Regions from separate parts of the Streptomyces sp. NPDC056738 genome, predicted to be linked through region 2. Evidence: riboswitches for the same ligand, from Rfam matches in the RefSeq annotation. Region 2 holds a riboswitch; each other region holds the start of a gene.
What was found. A riboswitch is a leader RNA that binds a small molecule or an ion and turns the genes downstream of it on or off. The one in region 2 is predicted to bind cyclic di-AMP.
Positions count from the first base shown of each region.

Region 1: linked by a shared signal. The riboswitch ahead of ACFRIC_RS32270 (NlpC/P60 family protein) and the one ahead of ACFRIC_RS19180 (C40 family peptidase) in region 2 are both predicted to bind cyclic di-AMP.
Region 3: linked by a shared signal. The riboswitch ahead of ACFRIC_RS03290 (NlpC/P60 family protein) and the one ahead of ACFRIC_RS19180 (C40 family peptidase) in region 2 are both predicted to bind cyclic di-AMP.

Region 1 is NZ_JBHTZF010000014.1:141,496-144,761, forward strand. It holds gene ACFRIC_RS32265 (tellurite resistance/C4-dicarboxylate transporter family protein) at 1-353, opposite strand, end outside; gene ACFRIC_RS32270 (NlpC/P60 family protein) at 487-1,668, opposite strand; cyclic di-AMP (ydaO/yuaA leader) riboswitch at 1,676-1,845, opposite strand; gene pcrA (DNA helicase PcrA) at 2,317-3,266, shown strand, end outside.
Region 2 is NZ_JBHTZF010000006.1:483,587-486,852, reverse strand. It holds gene ACFRIC_RS19190 (helix-turn-helix domain-containing protein) at 1-238, opposite strand, end outside; gene ACFRIC_RS19185 (ATP-binding protein) at 451-912, shown strand; gene ACFRIC_RS19180 (C40 family peptidase) at 1,173-1,646, opposite strand; cyclic di-AMP (ydaO/yuaA leader) riboswitch at 1,650-1,846, opposite strand; gene ACFRIC_RS19175 (hypothetical protein) at 2,184-2,489, opposite strand; gene ACFRIC_RS19170 (ATP-dependent Clp protease proteolytic subunit) at 2,497-3,132, opposite strand.
Region 3 is NZ_JBHTZF010000001.1:792,686-795,951, reverse strand. It holds gene ACFRIC_RS03300 (alpha/beta fold hydrolase) at 16-762, shown strand; gene ACFRIC_RS03295 (hypothetical protein) at 775-951, opposite strand; cyclic di-AMP (ydaO/yuaA leader) riboswitch at 1,432-1,603, shown strand; gene ACFRIC_RS03290 (NlpC/P60 family protein) at 1,611-3,266, shown strand, end outside.

The sequences.
Region 1 (3,266 bases), on a different contig from region 2:
AGCACGGCCGACAGCGCGAGCAGGACCTCGGCGAGCGTCCGCCATCCAAGGGTCGCGAACCGGGTGCCGAGCACGGTGGTCGCCGCGACCGCGTCGAGCCCCGCCGGGGCGGCGGCCCGTCGCGCCCATTGCGCCCGGTCGCCCACCAGGCGGGCGAGGAAGTCCGAGGCGAGCCCGACCCAGGCGAGCGACGCGAGGACCAGCGCGATCCGCGACAGGACCTCGTAGCCGGTCAGGTACAGCCCGGTCGAGAGGATGCCGGTGGCCATGACGGCGGCGCCGGCGGCGGGGGCCCACCCCGCCCACCAGGCGCGGAGCGGAATGGTGTCCGTCATGTCCGGTGTGTCTGGCATGCGTCGATGCTAGGGACCCGTCGAGCGGTTGCGGGCGGGCCACGCGCGGGCGGCGACGAAAACGCGGGGCACGCGCGCGGGGATCGGCAGACCCCGGCGCCCGTGCCCCGCGAGAGGGGCTTCCGCGTCCGGGCTACGCCGGGCGCACCACGCTGTGGATCGCCGAGGTGCCGTCGTAGTAGATCGACTCCTCGCGGACGTACGCTCCCGGCTTCGGCGCGTGGATCATCATGCCGTCGCCGATGTAGATGCCGACGTGGCTGATGTCGTCGTAGAAGAAGACCAGGTCGCCGGGCCGGGCGTCGGCGAGGGAGACCGTCGTGCCGGCGTTCACCTGGTCGTAGGTGACGCGCGGGAGGCTGACGCCCGCGGCCTTCCAGGCGGCCTGGGTCAGGCCCGAGCAGTCGTAGGAGTCCGGGCCGGTGGCGCCCCAGACGTACGGCTTGCCGATCTGCGCGCGGGCGAACGCGAGCGCCTCCGCCGCCTTCGACGAGGAGCTCGTGGTCGTCGATCCCGACGACGACCCGGCCGTCGAGCCGGCGGCCGAGCCGGTGGCCGGGTCGGCCGTGCCGTCCGACGAGGACTGCGACTGGGCGGCCTTCTCCGCGGCGGCCTGCTGCTTCGCCAGCTCCGCCGCCTTGGCCGCGGCCTGTTCCCGCTTCTTCTTCTCGATCGCCGCCAGCCGCGCCTTTTCCTCGGAGTTCAGCTTCGAGAGCAGATCCCGGGCCTCGGAGAGCTTGCGCTGCACGTCGGCCTTGGACGTCTTGAGCGCCTTCTGCGAGGCGGTCAGCGACTCCAGGCTCTCGGTGGCCTCCGTCCGCTTCTTGGTGGTGGCCGCCTGCTCCGTGATGTAGTCGTCGACGGCCGCCTTCTGGCGGGTCGTCAGGCGGCTCATCAACTGGGTCTGGTCGAAGTAGTCCTGGGGGTTGTCGGCGAGCAGCAGGGTCGCGGTGGAGGGCGCGGCGGCCCCCGTGCGGTACTGCGCCGCGGCGAACGTCCCCAGTTCCTCGCGCGCGCTGTTGAGCTTCTCGGTGCGCTGGGCGACGTCGTCGAGCAGGGTGTCGACGCGCTTGCGCTGCTCGGCGGTCTTCTCCCGGGTCGCGTTGTACTTGTCGGTGGCGGTCTCGGCCTGGTGGTAGAGGTCGTCGACCTTCTTGGAGACCTCTTCGATGCTGGGCCGGGGCTCGGCCGAGGGGGTGGCGTCGGCGGTCTGGGAGAGCAGGGCCACGGAGGTGAGTGCCGCTGTGGCGAGGAAGGGGGTCCGTATGCCCCCGATGCGCGTGCCGGTGGGACGCGCCTTGCGGTGTGACGCCAAGAGAGGCGACTCCTTCCGTCATCCGCCTGCCGAGTTAGCTGTCGGGTTCGGGCGGGTGGTTCCGGAAGGCTGCCCTACGGTCCGTGCCCCACGGGGCGGTTGGACCGATTCACCCCAAAGTCGGTGGGTCCCCGGCTCCGGGGCCTCGCGGCACACCGGATTCGGCGGAGGCCGCCCGGCCCGGCGGAGTTCGCCGGATGCGGTCGAGCGGCCTTCGAGCACGCTAGCCAACGGGTGTGGCCCGTGTGAAGGTTGATGCCCGATACGTCCGATACATTTTCGTGACCATTCGCCAGGTGCGGCAGAGCGGCAGTGCGCCAGGGCGGCAGTGCGCCAGGTGCGGCAGACGCCACAGGTGTCGCGGGTGCGGCCGGGTGCGGCGGGTGCGGCGGTGCACAGGTGCCGGGGGTGCGGCACATGTCGCTGGTGTCGCGGGGGCAGTGCGGGCGGCGACGGGCGCATGCCTCGACCACGGTCCGGGGCGACCCTTCACGCCGGGTGCCCGTACGGTCGCGCACGGTCGCGGGGTGGGATCTCGGCGGAGGCAGGGGGCTTACCTGGTGTCCGCCGGGCGCCTCGTCACGACTTCGGGCCGAGTTCTCGGGGTGGCGGCGGGCTGTCAGTGGGGCGGCCTAGACTCGGAGAGCGATGAGCAGCCTCTTTGACGACAGCTTCCTGGCGAACCTCAAGCCCTCCGCGGGCCACGAGGACGAACACCCGCCGCCGCCCGAGGACGATCACGTACCGGAGCCGGTTCCGGACGATCTGTTCGGCGGGAAGTTCGACCTGCCGCCGAGCCGGGACGCGTACTACCGCGACGGCGCGCCCAGGCCCGCCGTGGACCCCGCGGCCCTGCTGGACGGACTGAACGAGAACCAGCGCGCGGCCGTGGTGCACTCCGGCTCCCCGCTGCTCATCGTGGCCGGCGCCGGCTCGGGCAAGACGCGTGTGCTCACCCACCGCATCGCGCACCTGCTGGGCGAGCGCGACGTCCACCCCGGCCAGATCCTCGCGATCACGTTCACCAACAAGGCCGCCGGTGAGATGAAGGAGCGTGTCGAGGCGCTCGTCGGCCCGCGCGCCAACGCGATGTGGGTGATGACCTTCCACAGCGCCTGCGTCCGCATCCTCCGCCGCGAGAGCAAGACCCTCGGCTTCACCTCGTCCTTCTCGATCTACGACGCCGCCGACTCCAAGCGCCTGATGGCCCTCGTCTGCCGTGATCTCGACCTCGACCCCAAGCGGTTCCCGCCGAAGTCGTTCAGTGCCAAGATCTCGAACCTGAAGAACGAGCTGATCGACGAGGAGGACTTCGCCGCCCAGGCCGCCGACGGCTTCGAGAAGACCCTCGCCCAGGCGTACGCGATGTACCAGTCGAGGCTGCGCGAGGCCAACGCGCTCGACTTCGACGACCTGATCATGACCACGGTCAACCTGCTGCGCGCCTTCCCGGACGTCGCCGAGCACTACCGCCGCCGCTTCCGGCACGTCCTCGTCGACGAGTACCAGGACACCAATCACGCCCAGTACGCCCTCGTCCGCGAACTCGTGGGGACCTCCGAGCACCCCGTGGACGTACCGCCCAGCGAGTACGACCT
Region 2 (3,266 bases):
AGCCCGCCAACACGACCAGGAGCCGGCGCAGTTCGGGATCCTCGACGCCGTACGCGTGCAACAGGCGTTCCACATCGGCCGGTTTCACCCCGCTGGTGCCGGTTTCGATGCGGCTCACCTTCGACTGGTGCCAGCCGAGCAGGCGGGCCGCCTCCCCGCTCGTGAGCCCCGTGCCCGCGCGCAGCGCGCGCAGTTCGGCTCCGAGCTTGCGGCGGCGCACCGCGGGACCGTGCTGCATGGCTGTTCTCCTTACTCCTTCCAAGTCGTCCGAATACGCTCTGCCGACGCAGAGTTCACCGCATCGAGCGACAGATATATGCATTACTCGGTGGATCGCACCCGCGACCGGCCCGGTAATGGCAGTCTGGCGCAAGCACCAGTCCGGGACCGTACTCGAACCATCCGCTCAGTGTCGGGCTCCGGTCCCGTGGGAAAGGGACGAACGTCGCCATGGCAGACCATCAGGAAGCATCCGTCACCCTGCCGAGCGAACCGGTCTCGGTTTCCGTGGCCCGAAATTTCGTCGCCGAAGTGCTGTCCGAATGGGGCCTGCCGGGGGACTGCGACGTCGCCGAGACCGTGCGGCTGATCGTGTCGGAACTGGCGACCAACGCCGTGCAGCACACGTTCGGGCAGTCGCCCACCTTCACGGTCGGCGTGCGTCTCGACCGGGAGGAGCGGCTGCGTATCGGGGTCACCGACAGCCATCCGCGCTTTCCGAAGCGGCTGCCCGCGGCCGTCCAGCAGGACAACGGCCGCGGCATGGTGATCATCCGTTGGCTCACCGCCGAATGCGGCGGCAGGCTCACCGTCGTACCGACCCGGGAGGGCGGCAAGACGGTCTCCATCGAGCTCCCGTGGACGGTGCCCGTCCAGCCGGTGCCGGCCGGGTGGCCGCCCCAGGAGCCCTGAGGGACGCCGCCACGGGGCGACCGGTCGTCATGGCCCTTGGGGGCGGCGGCGGTCGTCAGCGGCCCATTGAGGCCGCGGCGGTCAGCGGCCATTGAGGCGCGGCGGTCGTCAGTGGCCCCACGAAAGCCGCGGCGGCCATGGTCGGCCCACAAGGGCCGCCCCCGGCCCCGGTCGGCCCGCGAGGGGCCGGGAGGGCGTCACAGCGGCCCTGAGGGCGCTCGCGCCGGGGCGGCGAGGGTCCGCCGCCCCGGGCGAAAGGGTCAGCCGACCCTGCCGTACCAGACGCTTCTCGTCCAGATCTTCTGGAGCTTCACCACTTCCCCGGTCTTCGGGGAGTGCCAGATCTTTCCCTTACCGGCGTAGATGCCGACGTGGTACACGTTCCGGCCCGAGTGGAAGAACACGAGGTCACCGGCCTTGCGGTGCGAGGCCGAGACATGGTGCGTCTTGTTGTACTGGGCCGCGGCCGTACGAGGCAGCTTCTTGCCCGCCTTCTTGTACGAGTAGAGCGTGAGCCCCGAGCAGTCGAAGCGGTGCGGTCCGGTGGCGCCCCACTGGTAGGGGGAGCCGTGCTTCGACGCCGCGACCTGGAGTGCCCGCGTCGCGACGGTGGCCGCCTCGGCGTCTGGTGCGACACCGGGAACCACCAGGCTGCCGCCGACGGCGGCAAGTGTGAGCGCCGAGGCCGTACCGGCCCGGGTCCACAGCGACGGGACACGATTGAGCGCAGTCATGCGCAACCCTTCGTCAGCCGCCTGTGAAGGATGACCTGTCGGATTCGGGCTGGCGAAGTTGCCCGGCCGCTGCTGCGGCTTCACCCCAAGGGCCGCCCGGAACTGTTCCGGCGACCCGTCTAGCTGGGTCCTCCACTCCTGCCGATCCACTCCTGTCGACCGGGCATCCGGGCGGCGGCAGGACTCGGCGTCCGCCCGGACCGCCCCGCCGCTGTGGCGGGGGCTTGTCGTCGGAAGGGATCTTCACTCATCAGAGTCGGAAAATCCGAGCGGAACCGGTGTTTTGTGGGCTTACTCACCACTCGACTGTTCGAGTGAACACCCCTCCGTTCGAGCACGTGTTGGGGACGGCGATGAGGCCCGCACCTGCGACGACGGGGCTCATCCGGCGTCCGGACTCAGCGTGTTGCGCAACTCGGAGGGGTCAGGGAAGGGACCGATGAATACGCCGTCAGGGGGTACACCATCCGGTCCGTTTGAGTCGTGGTCCGGACGTCATGCCGCTTCGGCGCGGGCCGGCCCGTCGGTGGGTGTCCGTCAACTTCCGGACTCGGGAGGCACGGTGACCCGGGCCGCCCGCCGCTCTCCGCCGAGCACCCGCAGGGCCTGCGCCAGCGTCGGGGCGTGCACCTCGCTCTCGCCCCGCTGATGCATCAGCGTGAGCGCGTCCCGCAGGGCCTCCGCCTTGCCGACCAGTGCCTGAGCCGCCCTCAGGCCGCGATAGGTGTCTCCGGGGCGGGAGGGGTTGATCCGGCCGAGGAGGTCGACGACGTCGAGATAGCGGTCGATGAGTTCGGCCTCCGCGCGGGTCAGCGCGGGCAGCGGGGGAAGGTCCGGGATCATCGGCCGCTCACCTCGCGCCGGGCGTGTCGAGCGCGGACCTGCGGCTCGGGACGATCCGGTCGATCAGCCCGTAGGCCAGGGCCTCCGGCGCGTCGAGGATCCTGTCGCGCTCGATGTCCGCCGCGACCTGCTCCGGACTCCGGCCCGTGTGGCGCCCAAGCATCTCCTCCAGCGTCCGACGGGTCCGCAGCAACTCCTCGGCCTGGATGAGCAGGTCGCTCGCCTGGCCCTGGAGCGGCTCGGCCGCCGACGGCTGGTGGAGCAGGAAGCGGGCCCCCGGCAGCGCGAGCCGCTTGCCCGGAGTGCCGCCCGCCACCAGCACGGCCGCGGCCGAGGCCGCCCGGCCCAGGCAGACCGTCTCGACGTCGCAGGTGACGAACCGCATCGTGTCGTAGATCGCGGTCATCGCGGCGAAGGAGCCGCCGGGGGAGTTGATGTACAGCGAGATGTCCTGCTCGGGCGCCTGGTGTTCGAGGTACATGAACTGGGCCGTCACGTCGTTCGCCGACGTGTCGTCGATCGGCGTCCCGAGGAACACGATCCGCTCGCTGAGCAGCTTCGCGTAGGGGTCCAGGGTCCGGTGTCCCGCGCTCGTGCGTTCCGTGAACTCGGGCAGGACATAGCGGGCGGACGGGCTGTCCATGGCGCGCCTCCTCAGATCGACGTCTGTAAAAAATGTACAGGACGTACGTCTCTGCGGAAGAGGGCCCTGCTGAGAGCAGAAACGGCGGCATGCCCGGACGGGAAGGTGGCCGAGGGTGCCGTGCGGGGCCTGCA
Region 3 (3,266 bases), on a different contig from region 2:
GAGTGGAGGGGTGTCATGCGAGGCTCTGTGCGGATGTCCGCGGACGATGTGTCCGGGTCCGGGGAGAGCCCCGACTCCGTGGCGCTGCGGCCCTGCCGTACCCCCCGTCCGGACGCGGCACCGGCGCGTGCGGCCGTACTGGTCCTGCACGGCGGCACCGCCGACAGCAAGGCTCCGCTGCGGCCGTGGAACCTGGCACGCGCCCGGATGCGGCCCTTCGTGCGCTCCGTGACACGGGCCCTGCCGGACGCGGACACCTTCGTCGGGGAGGTGCGCTACCGGCACCGGGGATGGAACGGCGCGGACGCCGACCCCCTCGCCGACGTCCTGCGGGCACTCGACGAACTCGCCGCTCTGGTGGGGGAGGTGCCGGTCGTGCTCGTGGGTCACTCGATGGGCGGGCGCGCGGCGCTGCGGGCCGCGGCCGCGCCGCGGGTCCGTGCCGTGGTGGCGCTGGCACCCTGGTGCCCGGAAGGCGAGCCGGTGGCCCACTTGCGGGACAAACGCGTCATCGTGCTCCACGGGGACCGGGACCGGGTCACCGACCCTGCGGAGTCGTTCGCCCTCGTCCGCCGGGCGCTGGAGGAGGGTTCCTCCGCGAGCGCCGTGCGGGTCGAGGGCGGTGACCACGCGATGCTCCGCCGTGCGCGGACCTGGCACCGCGCCACGGCTGCGACGGTAGCCGAGCTGGTGACCCGGATCCGCGACGGCCTCGACCCGCTCCCCGCCGAACGACCGGGCGGGGAGCCGGACGTTCTCTAGAGTGCGCCCACCTCAGTTGCCCGAGCCCGGTGTGTCGAGTCGGTCGTCGGGGTCGGGGGCGGGGGAGAAGGCGCGGCGCGAACCGGACGCCGGGCGCGCGGCGGAGGAGGGGAGCGGGACGCCCGACGACGGATCCCAGCTCAGGATCCACTCGAAATCGCGTTGCAGCCGACGTGCTTCGCTTCGCACGAGTGTCGGTATGTCACCGCGTTCGGAGATGAGTTGGGCATAGATCGGCGCATCGTGCACGTGGGGATCCTCGACTCGCTCGCGTGGTCTGACGTGCATCGACGGTACGGGCGGCACGTGGTCCCAGCGGTGATCCGGCCAGCTCGGCCAGAACCGGTCAAGGTATGACCAAAGGGCGCCGCCGATGTCGAACGACCTGCCAGGGAACGCCAGTTCCGTGCACACTTTCGACACATCCGGCTCGGCTCCGCGCGTCCCCCGCGGGTCCGGACCGGGCGCCGGGCGCCGGTCCCCTCAACGGCCGTGCTCAGCCGCCTTTTCGAGTACGGCCCGTGTCCTCACGGTCGCGCTGCGGGATGGTGCGATGAAGGTCACGAAAATGTATCGGACATCTGGGACGTGGATCTTCACATCGGGTGCACACCCTCGCTAAGTTGGCGACCAGGCCGCCCGACTCCCTCCGGCGAAGTTCGCCGGGCGGTGCGGCCTCCGCCGAGTCCTGCCCGTCCTCGTGGCAGCGGGAGCCGGGGACCCACCGAACCTGGGGTGAATCGGTCAACTGCCTTTCGGGGCAGGGGCCGTAGGGCATACCTTCCGGAATCGTCCGCCCGAACCCGACAGCTAACCCGGTAGGCGGACGACGGAAGGAGCACCACTCCATGGCGCCGGAACGCACCCCGCCCAGTGGCGAAGAAGTCGCCCGAAGACTCTCGTCCCTCTACGACCAGGCGGAGCTCGCCACCGGTAACTTCAACGGGACCCGCGCCTTGGCGAACTCCAGTCGCAGGCAGGGCCGGCGGGGCCCGGGGCAGGGGAGCGGGGTTTCCGACGCCGCCCAGGACGACCTGATGCGGCAGTGGTTCGACGGGGCGCGTTCCCGGTTCGGACCCTCGGCTCCGGCCTCGCTCCCGGCCGACAGGAAGCCCGAACGCGGTGGCGCCGGTGCCCGTCCGAAGGAGGGTGCGAAGGGGTCCAAGGGATCCTCCTCGGACCTTCCGACGATCTACGAGCTCGAACAACTCGTCCGGCCGGTGGCCGAGTTGACGGCGGCTCCGGTGCTGGAGCTGACCGCCGGTCCGACGTCGGAACCGGGTGGGCGGCCCGCCCTGGAGCTGACCGCCGGTCCGGTGGCCGCGCTCCCGGCCGGCGGTGCTCCGGCGGTGCCGGGATCCGAGGTGGCGGTCCGTGCGGGGCTCCGCGCCGGGGCCGCTCCGGCCGCCGCGTCGCAGCAGTCCTCGCCGTACGTCAAGAAGCAGAGCGCCCGGCGCAAGCTCGGCGTCGCCCGGGAACTGATCGCGCGGCACGCGGCACGGCAGGGCATGCCCGTCGCGCAGGCGCCGGCGATCGAGTACCGCCCGTCCGTCGGCCAGACCGGTTCGTTCCCGGCGGTGGGTCAGTCGGGTTCGTTCCCGTCCGTGGCCCAGACCGGTTCCTTCCCGTCCGTCGGTCAGACGGGCTCCTTCCCGTCGGTCGGTCAGACCGGTTCGTTCCCGGCGGTCGGCCAGTCCGGCACCTTCCCGTCCGTCGGTCAGACCGGCTCCTTCCCGTCCGTCGGCCAGACCGGTTCGTTCCCCTCGGTCGGTCAGACGGGTTCCTTCCCGACTGTCGGCCAGACAGGTTCGTTCCCGGCCGTCGGCCAGAGCGGTTCCTTCCCGGCGGTCGGCCAGTCCGGCACCTTCCCGGCGGTCGGTGAGTCGGGCTCGTTCCCGTCGGTCGCCCAGCCCACCGCGTTCCCGTCGGCTCCGCAGGCCGCCCCGTTCCCGTCCGCCGCTCAGACCGGCACGTTCCCGTCGGTCGCCCAGGCGCCCGCGTTCCAGGCGGCGCCCCAGCCGGCCGCGTACGAGGCGGCTCCGCAGGCCGCGCCCGCGCCCGGGGTCTTCGACACGGGCTCCATGCCCCGGCCGTACGAGCCCGCGCCCCCGGCCGCCCAGCCCAAGGCGGTCATCCTGCCCCCCGGGTACGAAGCGCCCGCCCCGGCCCCGGAGTACACCTCCGTGCTCCTGCCGCTGTCGTACGACAAGCCGACGCGGCCCAGCGGGTACCAGCCGGCCCCGATGCCTCCGGTGAGTGAGCCGGCGCCCCAGCCCCCGGCGTACGAGACGGCGCCGCGCGCCGCCGCCTACCAGCAGGCCCCCATGCCTCCGGTGAGCGAGCCGGCACCGCAGCCGCCCGCGTACGAGGCCACCCCGCCACCCGCCGCCTACCCGTCGGCCCCGATGCCCCCCGCGAACCAGCCGCCGCCCCCGCCGGTCGACGACGCCTGGCGGCAGTCGTTGCGGCCGAACGGCAACCAGCAGGCGTGGCCCGCCGCTCCC